One region of the Pontivivens nitratireducens genome, then DNA from elsewhere that is predicted to be linked to it. Evidence: riboswitches for the same ligand, from Rfam matches in the RefSeq annotation. Region 1 holds a riboswitch; the other holds the start of a gene.
The links. Region 1 has a riboswitch for thiamine pyrophosphate ahead of thiD (bifunctional hydroxymethylpyrimidine kinase/phosphomethylpyrimidine kinase). Riboswitches for the same ligand answer to the same signal wherever they lie in the genome.
Positions count from the first base shown of each region.

Region 2: it holds a riboswitch for thiamine pyrophosphate, as region 1 does, so the genes downstream of both, thiB (thiamine ABC transporter substrate binding subunit) here and thiD (bifunctional hydroxymethylpyrimidine kinase/phosphomethylpyrimidine kinase) in region 1, are expected to answer to the same signal.

Region 1 covers NZ_CP049811.1:2,600,888-2,609,261, reverse strand. The annotation lists gene G8E03_RS12815 (branched-chain amino acid ABC transporter permease) at 1-755, shown strand, start outside; gene G8E03_RS12810 (branched-chain amino acid ABC transporter permease) at 779-1,729, shown strand; gene fabG (3-oxoacyl-ACP reductase FabG) at 1,726-2,499, shown strand; gene G8E03_RS12800 (CaiB/BaiF CoA transferase family protein) at 2,624-3,712, shown strand; gene G8E03_RS12795 (TetR/AcrR family transcriptional regulator) at 3,816-4,463, shown strand; TPP riboswitch at 4,962-5,062, shown strand; gene thiD (bifunctional hydroxymethylpyrimidine kinase/phosphomethylpyrimidine kinase) at 5,122-5,922, shown strand; gene G8E03_RS12785 (FAD-dependent oxidoreductase) at 5,922-6,896, shown strand; gene thiS (sulfur carrier protein ThiS) at 6,880-7,077, shown strand; gene G8E03_RS12775 (thiazole synthase) at 7,079-7,849, shown strand; gene G8E03_RS12770 (thiamine phosphate synthase) at 7,846-8,374, shown strand, end outside.
Region 2 covers NZ_CP049811.1:1,037,983-1,046,356, reverse strand. The annotation lists gene G8E03_RS05055 (tRNA (cytidine(34)-2'-O)-methyltransferase) at 1-119, opposite strand, end outside; gene petA (ubiquinol-cytochrome c reductase iron-sulfur subunit) at 298-873, shown strand; gene G8E03_RS05045 (cytochrome b) at 886-2,211, shown strand; gene G8E03_RS05040 (cytochrome c1) at 2,235-3,029, shown strand; gene G8E03_RS05035 (thiamine ABC transporter ATP-binding protein) at 3,081-3,776, opposite strand; gene G8E03_RS05030 (ABC transporter permease family protein) at 3,763-5,313, opposite strand; gene thiB (thiamine ABC transporter substrate binding subunit) at 5,310-6,284, opposite strand; TPP riboswitch at 6,316-6,415, opposite strand; gene G8E03_RS05020 (glycosyltransferase family 4 protein) at 6,523-7,734, shown strand; rRNA gene rrf (5S ribosomal RNA) at 7,847-7,961, opposite strand; rRNA gene G8E03_RS05010 (23S ribosomal RNA) at 8,142-8,374, opposite strand, start outside.

The sequences.
Region 1 (8,374 bases):
ATTTTGCGCATGGCGATCTGATGGTCATTGCCATGTATCTTGCGCTGACCGGGGTGAGATGGCTGGGAGTTGATCCCTATTTGTCCATTCTGGTCATTGCACCGTTGATGTTCGGATTTGGAATGGTGTTGTTCCACCTAATCTTCGAACGGGTGCTGCGAGCGCATGTGCTGCTGGTGGTACAAGTCACGCTTGGGCTGGGCTTTGTCATCCAGAGCGCACTTCTGATGATCTTTTCAGCCAACTACCAGACCGTACAATCGTTCCTGACGGGCAAGAAGATCGTGCTCGGGCAGATTGTGTTTCAGGCGACGTTTCTTGTCGCTTTCGTGGTCTCGGTAATGATGGCCCTGTTGTTCTTCTGGATGCTGAACCGGACGACTTTTGGTCGCAAGGTGCGGGCCGTGGCCGAAGACCCGACCGCGGCATCGCTGTGCGGGATCAGCGTGCGTTGGGTGCAGATGATTGTGTTTGCTGGCGCACTGGGGACGCTCGGGATCGTGGGACCGCTGGTCGCGCCAGTGTTCATCGTCGAACCAACGCTTGGTTTGCATCTCACATTGGTCGCCTTCATCGTCTTGATCCTCGGTGGCGTGACCAACTTCATCGGAACATTCGTTGCAGGGGTTATCATCGGGCTCGCCGAAGCCTTGGGTGGATTGTATATGAATCCGCCCGAGTTTGCCGGCATCCTGCCCTATGGAATCTTCATCCTGTTCCTTCTTGTTCGTCCTTCTGGCGTATTGGGCCGTTAATCATGAAAAAATACATACCTATTATGGTTTTCTTCGTTTGCGGTATCATCTTCTCAATGGTCGCCGATAACTATTGGCTGGACATTATGGTGTTCGCACTTTGGTATGCGTATCTGTGCGTGACCTGGAATATCATTGGGGGGTTTGGGGGCCAGTTCACCTTCGCACACCCGGTCTTTGTAGCCATTGGCGGCTATACATCATCACTGCTGTTCATCCATCTCGGGCTCAGCCCTTGGCTGGGGATGTTTGCCGGAATGGTACTTGCGGCGCTCCTTGCAATACTTCTTGGGTGGATCAATTACCGACGCCGTCTGCCGCATCTGACGTACGCACTGATCACGTTGGCAATCACCTTTGTTGCAATCATCGTGCTGCGTTCATCGCATTTCCTGGGTGGCAGTGAAGGAATATTCTTGCCACGAGGCAACGACCCGCTGACGTTCCGCTTCTTTAACAAGCAGGTTTACTTCTGGATCATTCTCGCAGCGACTTGTCTTGTGCTTGTTTTCGTTACTTGGTTCAGCCGCTCCATGACGGGGTTCAAGCTAACGGCACTGCGCGACAACGAAGACGCGGCGGCAATGCTGGGCATCGACCAGTTGAAGATGGTGGCGACGTATAGCGCGATTTCTGCCGCGCTTGGTGCTTTTGGCGGAACCTTCTACGCGCAGTATCTCTTTGTGATCGATCCAACGGTCGCCGGTTCACATCTTGCGGTCGAGATTATCCTGTTTACCGCGATCGGCGGCATGGGCACGGTTTGGGGGCCGGTCCTCGGGCCGCTCGCCATGGTCGTGCTCATTCGCTACCTCAATGCGGAGTTCGTGAATATTTCCGGACTCGGCCAGGTGGTCTATGGGGTCATCATTATCGTCGTGCTCGTGGTTCTCAAAGATGGTGTCGTGAGTTGGGGAGGCAAGAGGCTCGCGCATCAGACGTCGAAACTGAAGATGCGGGAGAAAAGACAATGACCCATAATACAAAACCGCGCGTATCGGTGATAACCGGTGCGTCAGGTGGCATCGGTGTTGCCATTGCACGAGAATTGGCCCGGACCGGCGATCATGTGGTGCTGCTGGACGTGAATGTCGAAAATGCGCGCGTCCAGGCCGAAAGGATCCAGGCTGAGTACGGAGGTGGCACGCTTGCGATGGCCTGCGATGTCACCGCGCGCGAAAGTGTCGAAACGGCGCTGGCTGAGGCGGCGAGCGCATTCGGCTCAATCGATGTGCTGATTAACAATGCCGGCATCACGCGAGATAACCTGCTGTTCAAGCTTGAAGAAGACGAATGGGACGACGTGATCGGGGTGCATCTGAAGGGTGCCTACCTTTGCTCACGCGCAGCGCAGCGCTATATGGTGGAACAGCATTACGGCAAGATCGTAAATCTGTCCTCGACGTCGGCGCTCGGCAATCGCGGGCAAGCAAACTATTCGACTGCCAAGGCCGGACTTCAAGGACTGACCCGCACGTTGGCGCTTGAGCTGGGGCCCTTCAATATCAACGTAAACGCCGTGGCGCCCGGTTACGTGGATACCGAAATGACGCGCGCCGTTGCCCGGCGTCTGGGAAAGGACCCCGAGGCGTACAAGGCAGAGCGCGCCGCCACAATCCCGATCCGGCGGGCGGGTGAGCCAGAGGACATTGCAGCGTTGGTGCAATTCCTGTGCTCGGATCGCGCATCCTATGTCTCCGGACAGATTATATACGCCTGTGGCGGTCCTGAAACGCGGCGGTAAGGAGAGTAATAATGACAAGACGATCAATCGGCCACACCAAGAAATCCAAACAGGGGCGCATTACGGTCGAATGTTGCAGTCATGCTAATCGGATAGATGCAGCCATGAAGACCGAGATTCCGGAATGAGTGCTGCAGCACAATCGCGCCCGTTCGGTGGCGCTCTGGAGGGGCTTCGCGTTGTTGATTTCACCACCCTGCTGCCTGGTCCACTTGCGACGTTGATCCTCGCTGAAGCGGGTGCGCATGTTACCAAGATTGAGGCACCGGCAGGCGATCCGCTGCGCGCTAACCCCCCGCATGTGCAAGGTACTCCGGTTTCGTTTGCTTTGCTGAATCGCGGCAAAACCTGTCTGAGCCTTGACTTGAAAAGCAAAGATCAGCAGGCCCGAGCCGAGCAGTTGATCTTGCAGGCCGATATCGTGGTGGAACAGTTTCGTCCCGGTGTCATGGCCCGCCTCGGTCTGGACTATGCCGCAATGAGCGCGCGCAAACCCGATTTGATCTATTGTTCGATCACCGGCTATGGCCAGGATGGCCCGGATGCGCAGCTTGCGGGACACGATCTAAACTATCTGGCGCGCGCCGGTATCTTGTCGCTAAGTGGCGATGACCAGGGGCGCCCGGCGATGCCACCAACGCAGATCGCCGATATTGGCGGCGGGGCGCTTCCCGCCGTACTGAATATTCTGGCAGCTGTTGTGCAGCGCGAACGTACCGGCAAGGGTGCCCATCTGGATGTGGCGATGGCTGAAAATGTTCTCGGCTGGACGCATGGCAGCTTTGCGCGCGCGTTGAGCGGCGTGCCTGAACCTGGCCCAGGAGAAGGCCGCCTGTTCGGCGGTTCGCCGAGATACCGGATTTATGAAACCGCCGATGGCCGCTTCCTTTCAGTAGCGCCACTGGAAGAGAAGTTCTGGAAAACCTTCTGCGCAACGATCGGATTGGATTCGGAGCGCATCGCTGAGCTTGGCGAAGGCGCGGACCTCATATCCGAAATCTCGGAAATTCTTGGCCGCAAGACTTGCGCAGAGTGGGTGACGCTCTTCCAGGGCAAGGATGTGTGCGTGGAGCCTGTGCGAGGCATGAGCGAGGTGCTGAATGATGCACATTTCGGTGCCCGTGCAGTCTTTCAACAAAAACTGGAAGCTGTCGCTGACGGAACGTTTTCCGCACTGCCCGTTCCGCTTGTAAAAGGTTTGAGGAGATGTTAGGCGAGCGCGGCTGTCTATCCTGCGTTTTTTGCGGAAATGTCCAACTTCTAGTCCGTTGGAATGGGTATTCAGCAGGAAGAGTACAATATAACTGGGCAACGGCATGTCTGACACATTGCTGTCAGCGCAGCGCTCGAAGAACGTAGAGCCGAACGTGGATCAATCCGAAACATCAGATGTAACCCCGCGACGGCAGGCTATTCTGGATGCCGCAGCACGGCTGTTTTCAGACCAGGGATTTTCCGGCACCACCATTCGCCAGATCGCTGAACACGCGGATATGGAATCTGGCAGCCTTTACTATCATTTCCGCTCAAAGAACGCGATCCTGCAGGAGATCTTGGTCTTTGCCATAAGCACCACTGCCAGCGAAGTCCGAGAGACAGTGGCCGCGCTGCCCGAGGGAACCAATCCGCGCATGAAGATAGAGGCCGCATTGCGTGCGCATCTGCAGGCTCTGCACGACCACATCGAATATACCTCCACGAATGGCCGTTACAGCGGGCAAATTCCTGCTACCGTGCATATAACGGTGCAGCCGCTCAGGCAAAAATACAGTGATTTTTGGCTGGAGTTGCTTCGCGAGGCCCAGGAAGATGGGGCGATCCACGAGAATCTGAACCTCTCGCTACTGCGCCCGCTTATCCTGGGTGCCTTGAACCATACAATGGATTGGTATGACGCGAAACGCGGTAACATCGACGAATTGTTCGGCATTATCAAGATAATGACCAGTGGTATATGGAAGTGAGTGGTAAGAGCTTGAGGATCAGGCAGCTCTGAGTTGCCCCACTGTAAGTCTGCCATCCAGGTCACCGACTGATAATTCCGAAACCAGATGCGTAGTGATGCGAGCTGCACGAAGGCGAGGAAGGTGTCGTCGCGTTTGTCGTATAGCGTGGCCAAAACGCGGAAGTGTTTGAGTTTTCAAAAGAACCTATCAACTTGGTTGCGCTGTTTGTAACTCTCGGCATCGAAGGCTGAGTGGCGCTTGCGGGGTGGCATCAGCCGGATGATGCGATCTAATTATGAAGATTCTCAGAGGTAAAATCTGACTTTTTACCGCTGTATTGTGAAGAGGTTTTACAGGACTGGTAAACTCTCAAAAAAACAGCGTATAGCGGTTCGCTCTGTTGGCTCTTTCTATGGCTCCAATTCTTCCTCAATCCGGAGCCTCCGAAAACCCGAGGCGATTTAGGATGTCTGCCGCCGCGGCTTGCAGGGCGACCCGTCGGCTGTTAGCATTCAGACAAATCCGTTGGGGTGCCCTGTTCAGGGCTGAGAGGCGCAAGCTGACCCATCGAACCTGATCCGGACAATACCGGCGTAGGGAACGGAGCATGATCTGACGCGGCACGATACCGTTGCCTCTAGATCTTCCTCCACCTGTCGCTGTGGAGGTAATGAAGATGTCACACCCATCCGCAATGACGATAGCAGGCTCCGACAGTGGTGGAGGCGCCGGGATTCAGGCCGACCTCAAGACGTTTTGCGCCCTCGGGGTTTACGGGACCAGCGCCATAACCGCGATCACGGCACAGAATACGCGCGGTGTCATCGCTATCGAGCCTGTTTCCCCCCGGACGGTTTCGGCGCAGATCGCCGCCGTGCTCGACGACATTCCGCCGATGGCGATCAAGATCGGGATGCTCGGATCGCCGGACATTGTGGCCGCCGTTGCCGCCGCGATCGAAGGCTATGATGGCCCTGTCATCCTCGATCCCGTCATGGTTGCGAAGTCGGGGGACGCGCTTTTGTCCCAAGAGGGGGAGGCGGCGCTGGTTGAGCTGCTGCTTCCACGTGCGGATGTTCTGACGCCGAACCTGCCCGAGGCCGCGCGTCTGCTGGGCAGCGCCCCCGCGCAGGACGCGGCGGAGGTGGTGCGTCAGGGCAGGGCGCTGCTTGACCTTGGCGCGCGGGCGGTGGTGATGAAGGGCGGCCATGCCGAGGGGGCGACCTGCATCGACCGGCTGGTGACCGCATCGGGGGTCATCACGATGGAGCAGCCGCGCTGCATGACCCGCAACACGCACGGGACAGGATGCAGCCTGTCGTCGGCGATTGCGGCCGAACTGGCAAAGGGGGCGAATGTCGAGGCCGCCGTGCGGCGGGCTCAGGTCTGGCTCCATGGCGCGATCCGCGCGGCTGACCGACTGGATATTGGCAGTGGCCACGGCCCTGTGCATCATTTCCATGAGGTCTGGCCGTGATGCAGGCGCGTGTCATCGGTGCCGGGGTTGCAGGGCTTTGCGTCGCGACGGAACTGGTCGCGCGCGGTTGCGAGGTGACGGTCTTCGACCCTTCGCCACGGCCCGGGCCACATGCCTGTTCGTGGTGGGCAGGGGGAATGCTGGCCCCTTTCTGCGAGGGTGAAACCGCCGAGGAGCCTGTCGTGCGCCTCGGCCAGAGCGCGGCGGATTGGTGGGCGCGGCAGGGCGTGAGCGTGGAGCGGCGGGGCACGCTGGTGCTGACCCTGCGGCGCGATCGGCGGGAACTGGACCGCTTCGCCCGGCGCGTGGCGCAGCATGAGACGCTCGACAGCGCCGGGCTGGCAGCGCTGGAACCTGACCTTGAGGGACGCTTCGATCGCGCCTTGCACGTGGCGGATGAGGCGCATCTCGACCCGCGCGCGGCGTTGCGCCATCTTCGCGCCCGGTTGGAGCACGCTGGCGTTGCCTTCGTGGCTGAGCCGGGCCACGCGAAAGGGCTGACCTTCGATTGTCGCGGCCTCGCCGCGCGCGATAACCTCAAGGATCTGCGCGGGGTAAAGGGTGAAATGGCCGTTCTGCGCAGCGCCGATATTCGCTTGACGCGCCCGGTCCGGCTGCTGCATCCGCGCTATCCGCTTTATGTAGTGCCTCGCGCGGACGGCCTGTTCATGCTGGGCGCCACCCAGATCGAAAGCGACGACGTAAGGCGGACCGTGCGCTCGACCCTCGAACTGTTATCGGCGGCCTATGCGTTGCATCCGGCCTTCGGTGAGGCTGAGCTGGTCGAAGTCGGCGTTGATGCTCGCCCCGCCTTTCCTGACAACCTGCCTCGCCTGGTGCGGCGGGGTGAGACGATTTACGTCAACGGTCTGTTCCGACACGGCTTTCTGCTCGCCCCCGAATTGGCGCGCGAAGCGGTGGAGGCAGCCTGTGACGGCAGCAAACCGGAGTTCTGGCATGAAGATCATGATTAACGGCACACCGACCGAGACGCGGGCAGAGATGCTTGACGCGGTTCTGGAGGAACTCGGCTTTGGCGATGCCAAGGTGGCAACAGCCGTCAACGAGGATTTCGTTCCAGCCTCGCTGCGTGGGCAAACGGCGCTGGCACCCGGCGACCGGGTGGAGATCGTCACACCCCGGCAGGGGGGCTGAAATGCGACTTTATGAAACCGAGATCGCGTCGCGCCTGATGCTGGGCACCGCGCAGTATCCCTCACCCGCCGTTCTGACGGAGGCGTTCCGCCGCTCCGCCGCCGGGATCGCGACCGTTTCTGTTCGGCGTGAGGCGGGGCACGAAAGGGCGGGCGCGGCCTTCTGGGATCTGGTGCGCGATTTGGGGGTGACGCTTTTGCCGAACACCGCAGGTTGCCATTCCGTGCGAGAGGCCGTCACAACGGCGCAGATGGCGCGCGAACTGTTCGATACGCCTTGGATCAAGCTTGAGGTGATCGGCCACGCCGACACGCTTCAACCCGACCCGTTCGGACTGGTCGAGGCTGCGCGCATCCTGACCGATGAGGGATTCCAGGTCTTTCCCTACACGACCGAGGATGTGGTGCTCGCTGGGCGCCTGCTCGACGCGGGGTGCGAGGTGTTGATGCCCTGGGGCGCACCGATCGGCACCGGTCTGGGGCTGACCAATATCTACGGTCTGCGCACGCTTCGTGCCCAGTTTCCGCAAGTGCCGATGGTCGTGGACGCGGGCCTCGGCCTGCCCAGCCAGGCGGCGATGGCGATGGAGATGGGGTTCGACGCGGTGTTGTTGAACACTGCGGTCGCCAAGGCCGGCGATCCCGCCCGTATGGCGGAGGGGTTCGCCCGCGCGGTTCAGGCCGGACGGCTGGCGTTCGAGGCCGACCCGATGGAGCCGCGCGACATGGCGGCACCTTCAACCCCGGTGATTGGAATGGCGTTTCTGGAATGACACTCGACCGTTTTTACCCGATTTTCGATGGCCCCGACTGGCTGGAGCGCATGTTGCCGCTCGGCGTGAAGTTGGTGCAACTGCGGATCAAGGACATGGCGGAGCCTGATCTGAGGGCCGCATTGGCGCGGTCGCAGGCGCTGTGCCGGGCACATGGCGCGGTGATGGTGGTCAACGACCATTGGCGACTTGCCATCGACGAAGGCTGCGACTGGGTGCATCTGGGGCAGGAAGATCTCGATATTGCCGATCTTCCCGCCATCCGCCGGGCCGGGCTGAAGCTGGGCATCAGCACGCATGATCATGCCGAACTCGACCGCGCGCTTTCATTGGAGCCCAATTATATCGCGCTCGGCCCGGTCTATCCGACGATCCTCAAGAAGATGAAGTGGGAGCGTCAGGGCCTGGACCGCGTCACGGAATGGAAGCGCCGTATCGGTGATCTGCCCCTCGTGGCCATCGGCGGGATGAGTGTTGAGCGAACGGCGGGTGCCTACAAGGCGGGCGCCGACATCGTCTCGGCGG
Region 2 (8,374 bases), 1.5 Mb from region 1:
TCCGACAGGGGGAAACCGCACGGCTCGATCACGTCCAGTCCGGTGCCGAAGCAGGCACAGATACGGATCATCGCACCCAGATTTGCCGCGATGTCAGGCTCGAATACCGCAAGTCGCATAGTGACGGACCTCCTTGCGTGGCACGGATGCATCGCTTGCGCACCATGCGGCGCACTGTCTGCTGGACCGACACGCGCGCACGGTGTAGGTGAAACCCAGATCGCCGCACTTTGCCGCGATATCGGAAGATGACGTTGGCCCCGCGCCATTGCAAGGGGCCGAAACCGAAGAGGGGAGATGCGTACCGTGTCCCAGACCGCAGAAGAACCAAGCCGCCGCGACTTTCTTTACGTGGCCACTGCCGGCGCAGGGGCCGTTGCCGCCGGCGCCGCCGTGTGGCCACTGGTCAACCAGATGAACCCGTCCGCCGATGTACAGGCGATGGCGTCCATCCCGGTTGACGTGTCAGGCATAACCGAAGGCACGCAGCTGACCGTGCTGTTCCTGGGAAAGCCGGTGTTCATTCGCCGCCGCACGCAGGAGGAGATCGAGGCCGGTCGCCAGGTGTCGCTCGACGATCTCAAGGACTCGGAATCACGCAACCCCAACAGCCCCGGCGGTGTGGACAGCCCCGCCACGGACGAAAACCGCACCCTGGGCGAATCCGGTGAATGGCTGGTGATGCAGGGCGTGTGCACCCATCTGGGCTGCGTGCCGCTGGGCGATGGTGCCGGCGATTTCGGTGGCTGGTTCTGCCCGTGCCACGGTTCGCACTATGATACGGCAGGCCGTATCCGCCGCGGGCCTGCGCCTCAGAACCTTCACGTTCCGGTCGCGGAGTTCATCTCCGATACCGTCATTCAACTCGGATAAGGGAGCATACCGATGGGTGGCATTCCCCACGACCATTACGAGCCGAATTCCGGTGGAGAGAAGTGGCTGCACAAGCGTCTCCCCGTTGTCGGCCTCCTCTACGACACATTGATGATTCCCACGCCCAAGAACCTGAACTGGATGTGGATCTGGGGCATCGTTCTGGTCTTCACGCTGGTCATGCAGATCGCCACGGGCGTCGTGCTGGTCATGCACTACACACCGCATGTCGATCTGGCGTTCACCTCGGTCGAACACATCATGCGCAACGTGAACGGAGGCTGGGCGATCCGCTACGTCCACGCAAACGGCGCGTCGCTGTTCTTCATCGCCGTCTATGCACACATCTTCCGCAACCTGTACTACGGCTCGTACAAGGCCCCGCGTGAGGTCACGTGGCTGATCGGCGTAATCATGCTGATCGTGATGATGGCAACCGTGTTCATGGGCTACGTCCTGCCCTGGGGTCAGATGTCCTTCTGGGGTGCGACCGTGATCACCGGCCTGTTCGGCGCGATCCCCTATGTCGGAGAGCCGATCCAGACGTTGCTGCTGGGTGGTCCCGCAGTGGACAACGCCACGCTGAACCGCTTCTTCTCGCTGCACTATCTGATGCCGTTCCTGCTGCTGGGCCTGACGCTGGTCCACGTCTGGGCGTTCCACACCACGGGCAACAACAACCCGACCGGTGTCGAGGTGCGTCGCGACAGCAAGGAAGTCGCCCAAAAGGACACCCTGCCCTTCTGGCCGTATTTCGTCATCAAGGACCTCTACGCGCTGGCGCTGATCATGACGATCTTCGTGGCCATCGTGGGCTTCATGCCGAACTTCCTGGGCCACCCGGACAACTACATCCCGGCGAACCCGCTGGTGACACCGTCCCATATCGTGCCTGAATGGTATCTGCTGCCGTTCTACGCGATGCTGCGGGCGATCACCTTCTCGATCTCGATCCCGTTCACGGACGTGGTTCTGATCGACTCGAAGTTCCTGGGCGTGATCGTGATGTTCGCATCGCTGGCCGTTCTGGCCGTCGTGCCTTGGACCGATACCAGCCGCGTGCGTTCGGGGCGTTATCGCCCGATGTTCAAGTGGTGGTTCATCCTGCTGGTCGTCGATTTCATCGTCCTGATGTGGGCGGGTGCGATGCCGGCCGAGGCGCCGATCCCGCAGATCTCGCTGATCGGTACGATCTACTGGTTCGCCTATTTTCTGGTGATTCTGCCGCTTCTGGGTCTCTTCGAAGAGCCCACGCAGCAGCCCCTCACCATTGAGGAAGATTTCGACGCGAAACATCCCGCCACCAGTGCCGAAGCTGGCACCGTTCCGGCGGAATGACAGGCGAAGGGAAAGACAAGCAAATGAAGAAACTACTCCTTTCGGCCCTCGCGGCGCTGACCCTGACCACCGGTGGCGTCTTCGCTGCCGAGGAAGAGTCCCATATCACAGACTTTGCGTTCCCTTTCGAGGGGCCGTTCGGTCGCTATGATACCGCACAGCTTCAGCGCGGTCTGGCGATCTACAATTCGGTCTGTTCGTCGTGTCACGGCATGGAACTGGTCTATTTTCGCAACCTGACGGAACCGACCGGTCCCGACATGCCTGCGGATATGATCACCGAACTGGCGAGCAACTACTACGTTCCCGACGACGGGTTGGAGGCGATGGTCGGTGACGAACGTCCCGCGACCCTGTCCGACACGTTCCCGGGCTCGCAGCTTGCCGGTGCACCGGACATGTCGCTCTTGGCGAAGGCGCGCGCGGGCTTCCACGGGCCCTACGGCACAGGCATCAGTCCGCTCATCAACGGCATCGGCGGGCCGGAATACATCGCGTCGATCCTGACCGGTTACACTGGTGAGGAAAAGGTCGAGGCGGGTATCACCTTCTACGGCAACACCGCCTTTCCGGGCGGCTGGATCGCGATGGCGCCCCCGCTTTATGGGGACGACATCGAACATGCCGACCATGCCCCCACCGATCTGGAGAGCGAGGCGACGGACGTCGCAGCGTTCCTGATGTGGGCCGCAGAACCGAAACTGAACCAGCGCAAGGCGTTCGGCCTGACTGCGGTCCTGTTCCTCGGCCTGCTGACGGTTCTGCTGTACCTGACCAACAAGAAGCTCTGGTACAATGTAAAGCACCGCACGGAGTGATCCGCGCGGCAAAGTTGCGAAAGGCCGGGGCATGTCCCCGGCCTTTTTCGTTCATAATCCCAGATATGCCGCAACGGCGGGCGGCGGCTCTGCGAAGAACTCGGTCACTGTCAGGGGCGGGTGCGCCTGCCCTTCCCCCACGAACATCACATGATCCGCGATGGTGCGGGCATCCTCCGGCTCATGCGTGACCATCAGAACGGTCAGGTTCCGCTCGATCGCGACGGATTGCACCAGCAACAGCATCTCACGACGCAGGCCGGGGCCGAGCGCGCCGAACGCTTCATCCAGCAGCAACACAGGCCTGTCGCGCAGCAGGGCCCGGGCCAGAGCCACGCGCTGTTGCTGGCCACCTGACAGCGCGGCGGGTTTGCGACCCTGCAATCCGTCAAGCCCTGTGCGGTGCAGCGCATCGCGCACTTGCGCGGCCTGATCCGAGGACAGTCGCAGGTCGGGCCGCAGACCCAGCGATACATTGTCGGTCACACTCAAATGCGCGAACAGATTGTGATCCTGAAACAGAACGCTGACCGGTCGCCGGGCTGACGCGACATGCGTGATATCGCGCCCGTCTACACTTAACCGACCCTGCACGACCGGCAGGAACCCGGCCAGCGCCAGCAACAACGTGGATTTCCCCGAGCCTGAGGGCCCGACCACAGCGCAGATGCCCGGCCCCTCCACCGTCAGGTCGGCGCGCACATCGAATGCGCCATTCCGCAGCACTGCGCCTTCAAATCCGATCATTCGTCTTTCCCATCCTGTCGATCGCGGCAAACAGGCCAAAGCTGAGGATCAGCAACAGCAAGGCGGCACCGGCCGCAGCCTCCATCCTGTAGGCCCCCATCAGCTGATACATGACCAAGGGCAAGGTCGCCGTGCTGGTGGAGCCGAACAGCGCGATCACACCCAGATCCCCCATCGACAAAGCAGCCGCCAGACCCGCCGCGAACGCGACGGGCCCCCGCATATGGGGCAACAGAACATGCCGCAGCCGCGTCGCGCCGGTCAGACCCAGCATATCGGCCAGTCTGCCATCCGTCCTCTCCGCCAGGGCGACCGCCGGAACGAAGGACCGCAGCGCGAACGGTAGCGCCATCAGCGCATTGATCCCCACGACCATCGGCAGAGCGATCGCGAACGGATCGACATGCCCCCGCAGCAGAATGAACCACCCGGTTGCCAGCACGAATGGCGATATCGCCAGCACGATCAGGATCGCCCCCTCGCCCAGACGGGCGAGCAGCGGCCTGAATATCGCGAGCCGGACCAGCCCGACCGCAATGGCCAGCCCGACCGTGACGGACAGAGCCGCCGAAGTGATCGCCACGAGGATCGAGCGGATCGCCGCCTCGACCACCGACGCGGGCAAATCCGTCAAGGTAAGCGCACCGCGCAGGATGACGACCCCGACGGGGGCCGCCAGAAACATCCCGGCCGCCCCAATGATCGTGTAATCCAGATAAAGCCCGTCGCGCCCGGCCGCGCCCTCCGCTCGGATCATGCCGGCGCGCGCCTCACCCGGGGTGCCCGTCAGCATCGCGCCCCCCGCCACCAGCAGACATAGCAACGTCTGGATCGCGGCCAGCATACCGGCCCGCGTCAGATCAAAGTCGAACCGGATCGCCTGATATATCGCCAGCTCGACCGTCGTCGCCTTTGGCCCGCCGCCCAGGGTCAGGGCGATGGCGAAGCTCGTGATGCATAGCAGAAAGACCAGCAGCCCAGCCCCCGGCAGGACCGTGCGCAGCATCGGCAACTCGATCAGGCGGAACCGCACATATGGGCCGAATCCAAGTTGATGGCCAAGGCGGAAATGCTCCGCCGTGATACTCGCCCATCCTTGCAGCAACAGCCGTGTGACCAGCGGTATGTTGAAAAAGAGATGCGCCAGCACAACCCCGGTAAGACCATAGATATTCAATCGAGGGGCGCCCAGAGCTTCCAGAAAGCTGGAAAGCGCCCCATTGCGGCCCCAGATCGCCAACAACCCCAGCACCGCGACCAGCACCGGCAGCAGGAAGGGTGCGCCCAACGCCGTCACCACGGCATCGCGACCGGGAAACCTGCGGCGTGCCAGCGCCCGTGCCAGGGGCACCGCGATCACGATGGACCCCACGGCAGACAGGCCCGCCTGAACCAACGTGAAGCGGATCGCTGCCAGATCGGCGGGGGACAGCGTGAATGCGCCCCCCGATATGTCGATCAACACCAGAATCGCGGCGCCGCATCCCAGCAGGATCAGCGCCGCAATCGTCAGCCCCAGCCATCCCGTCAGCTTCACTGGCTCAACGCATTCCGCCACAGGGCCAACGCCGCATCGCGTCGGTCGGCAGCAAGTTCGGGCGCCTGCAGGAGCGCGATTTCAGGGACGTTCAGGGTATCGTATCCTTCCGGCAAATCGGTTTCATAGGCCGGATACATCCACTGCGTTGTCGGCAATTCGGACTGGAAGGCCTGAGACGAGATAAACCGCAGAAACTGCGCTGCCAGTTCAGGTTGATCGCTGCCGGCCAGCGCGGCGGCCACCTCGACCTGAAGGTAGTGCCCCTCATCAAACATCGCGCTGTCCTTGCCGGCGTCTTCCTCCGCGATCAGGTGATAGGCGGGCGACGTCGTATAGGACAGAACCATATCGGCCTCCCCCTCCAGAAACAGGCCATAGGCCTCGGACCAGCCGGGGGTGACGGTCACGATATTATCGGCAAGCCCGCCCCAAATTTGGCCCGCGTCATCCCCGTACAAGGCATCGATCCACATCAGCAGTCCCAATCCGGGTGTGGAGGATCGCGGGTCCTGAATAACGATGCTGATGTCGGATGCGGCCAGCTCCTCGAACGAGGCTGGGACATTGGCCAGCGCATCAGACTCGTAAACGAATGCGAAATAGGACCAGTCGAACGGCACGAACACATCGTCCTGCCATGCGATGGGCAAGTCCGGCTGCGCCAGGTCGTCCGGCGCCGTAGTGAACAATCCTGTTTGCCGCGCGGCCTGAATCAGGTTCGTATCCAGACCCAGCACCACATCGGCATCGGTTCCCGGACCTTCGAGTTGCAACCGCGCGACCATGGCGGCCCCGTCACCGGTACCGACGAATGTCACGTCGCAGTCGCACTCCGCCTCGAATGCCGCTTCGACCAGCGGTCCAGGCCCCCATTCAGACGTGAAACTGTCATAGGTATAAACCACAAGCTCCTGCGCGTGTGATGGCAGCGCCGTCAATGTGGCAAACAATAGCGTTTTCTTGATCATGCGAGGTTCCTTCCATGGCAGATGAAGGAGGGGCCTGCGCCACAGCCTTCCCTCCGCCGGTATGATCCGGTTCAGGTTCTACGGGTCTGCGCACGCGCATCTCAGGCCATTGACCACCCCGAGGCATCTGCAACTGTACGGACCATACACGCGGACGCAATGGCCTATCGCTGCGTTGACTTGAAACGGGCCGCCTCCTACGGTCCCGCACTGATATACACAGTACGAAAGACCGCCGATGAAAGTTCTGTTCGTTCACCAGAATGCACCGGCGCAGTTTCGTCATGTGGCCGCTCGGCTCGCCGCGAACCCGGACAATCAGGTCATCTACATTACCCACAAGGGGAAGCAGGGACTACCCGGAGTGGGTAAGATCGAGTACGAGCCGCACCGCAAACCAGCCAAGGAAACCCATCACTATCTGCGCATGACGGAGAATGCGGTGCTGTACGGGCAAGGTGTTGCGCGTAAGGCCGCAGAATTGAAAAAGTCCGGTTTCGTTCCCGATGTGATGATCGGCCATCCCGGTTGGGGGGAAACGCTGTTCCTCAAGGATATATTCCCGGACTCCCCCCTGATAAGCTATTGTGAATTCTATTATAATTCGGTGGGCACTAATATCGACTTCGACCCGGAATATCCCGACGGGGGGGAGATTGCCTTTCGCACCCGGATGCGCAATTCCCATCATCTGATCGCCGCCGAAGCCGCCGATGCCCTGTACGCGCCCACCAACTGGCAACGTCAGCAGTTTCCGAGCGCCTATCGCGATCGGATCGACGTCATTCATGATGGGATTGATTGCACCCGCGCCTGCCCCAACAGCAACGCCACCTTTACGGTGGACGGCGGCCCGACCTTCAAACCCGGCGATGAAGTGGTGACCTATGTCGCCCGGAATCTGGAGCCTTATCGCGGATTTCACAGTTTCATGCGCGCCCTGCCGCACATCCTTGCCAAACGCCCGAATGCACATGTTGTGATCGTCGGTGCGAACGGCGTCAGCTATGGGCGCAATCTGCCTGAGGGCGACAGCTACAAGGATCGTCTGCTCAAAGAGGTCATGCTGCCAAAGGGTCGTGTGCACTTCACAGGTCAACTGCCATATGCCCGCTATCTCAACCTGCTTCAGGTCTCGGCCGCGCATGTCTACCTGACATATCCATTCGTTCTGTCCTGGTCGTGTCTCGAAGCATTGGCAGCAGGGTGCGTGGTCGTCGGCTCTCGCACAAAACCGGTCGAAGAAGTTATTCGGGACGGGGAAAACGGTCTTTTGGTCGATTTCTTCAACCCGGTGGAGATTGCGGAACGGGTTACCGACGTGCTCGCCAACAAGGTCGACACCGCAGCCCTGCGCAAGGCCGCGCGCCAGAGTATTCTCGAAAACTACGAGTTGGGGAAATGCCAGGTGCGCCTGGATGAACTCATCCTACGTACCGTCGAGAAGTGATGTAGACAGATTACCGCATGAAAACAGACCAAACGCAAAAGGCGCCCTGCGTTGCCGCAGGGCGCCTTTTGAATAGCGAAACATCATATGAGAGCGCAGGAGGTATTGACAGGTTTGGCGGTGACCTACTCTCCCACGTCTTGAGACGCAGTACCATCGGCGCGGCGGCGCTTAACGGCCGAGTTCGGGATGGGATCGGGTGTATCGCTCGCGCTATGTCCACCAAACCAGTCAATATCTCCGCAGGCTTTTGCCGTTGGCAAAAGCGCTGCAGCCTGGCAGGTGCCTTTCCGGTATGGAAGGGCGTCTGCCAGGATAATACACGAGACTGTCTTTGTTTTGTTTGTGTCTGAACACATTGTGTGTATGTGACTTCGACCCTGAGAAGGGGTATCCTTCTACTGGTTTGGATCAAGCCAATCGGGCGATTAGTACTGGTCAACTGAGTACATTGCTGCACTTACATCTCCAGCCTATCGACGTGGTGGTCTTCCACGGCCCTAATGGGGAGACCTTGTTTCGAGGGGGGCTTCCCGCTTAGATGCTTTCAGCGGTTATCCTGTCCGATCATAGCTACCCAGCACTGCCGTTGGCACGACAACTGGTCCACCAGTGGATCGTTCACCCCGGTCCTCTCGTA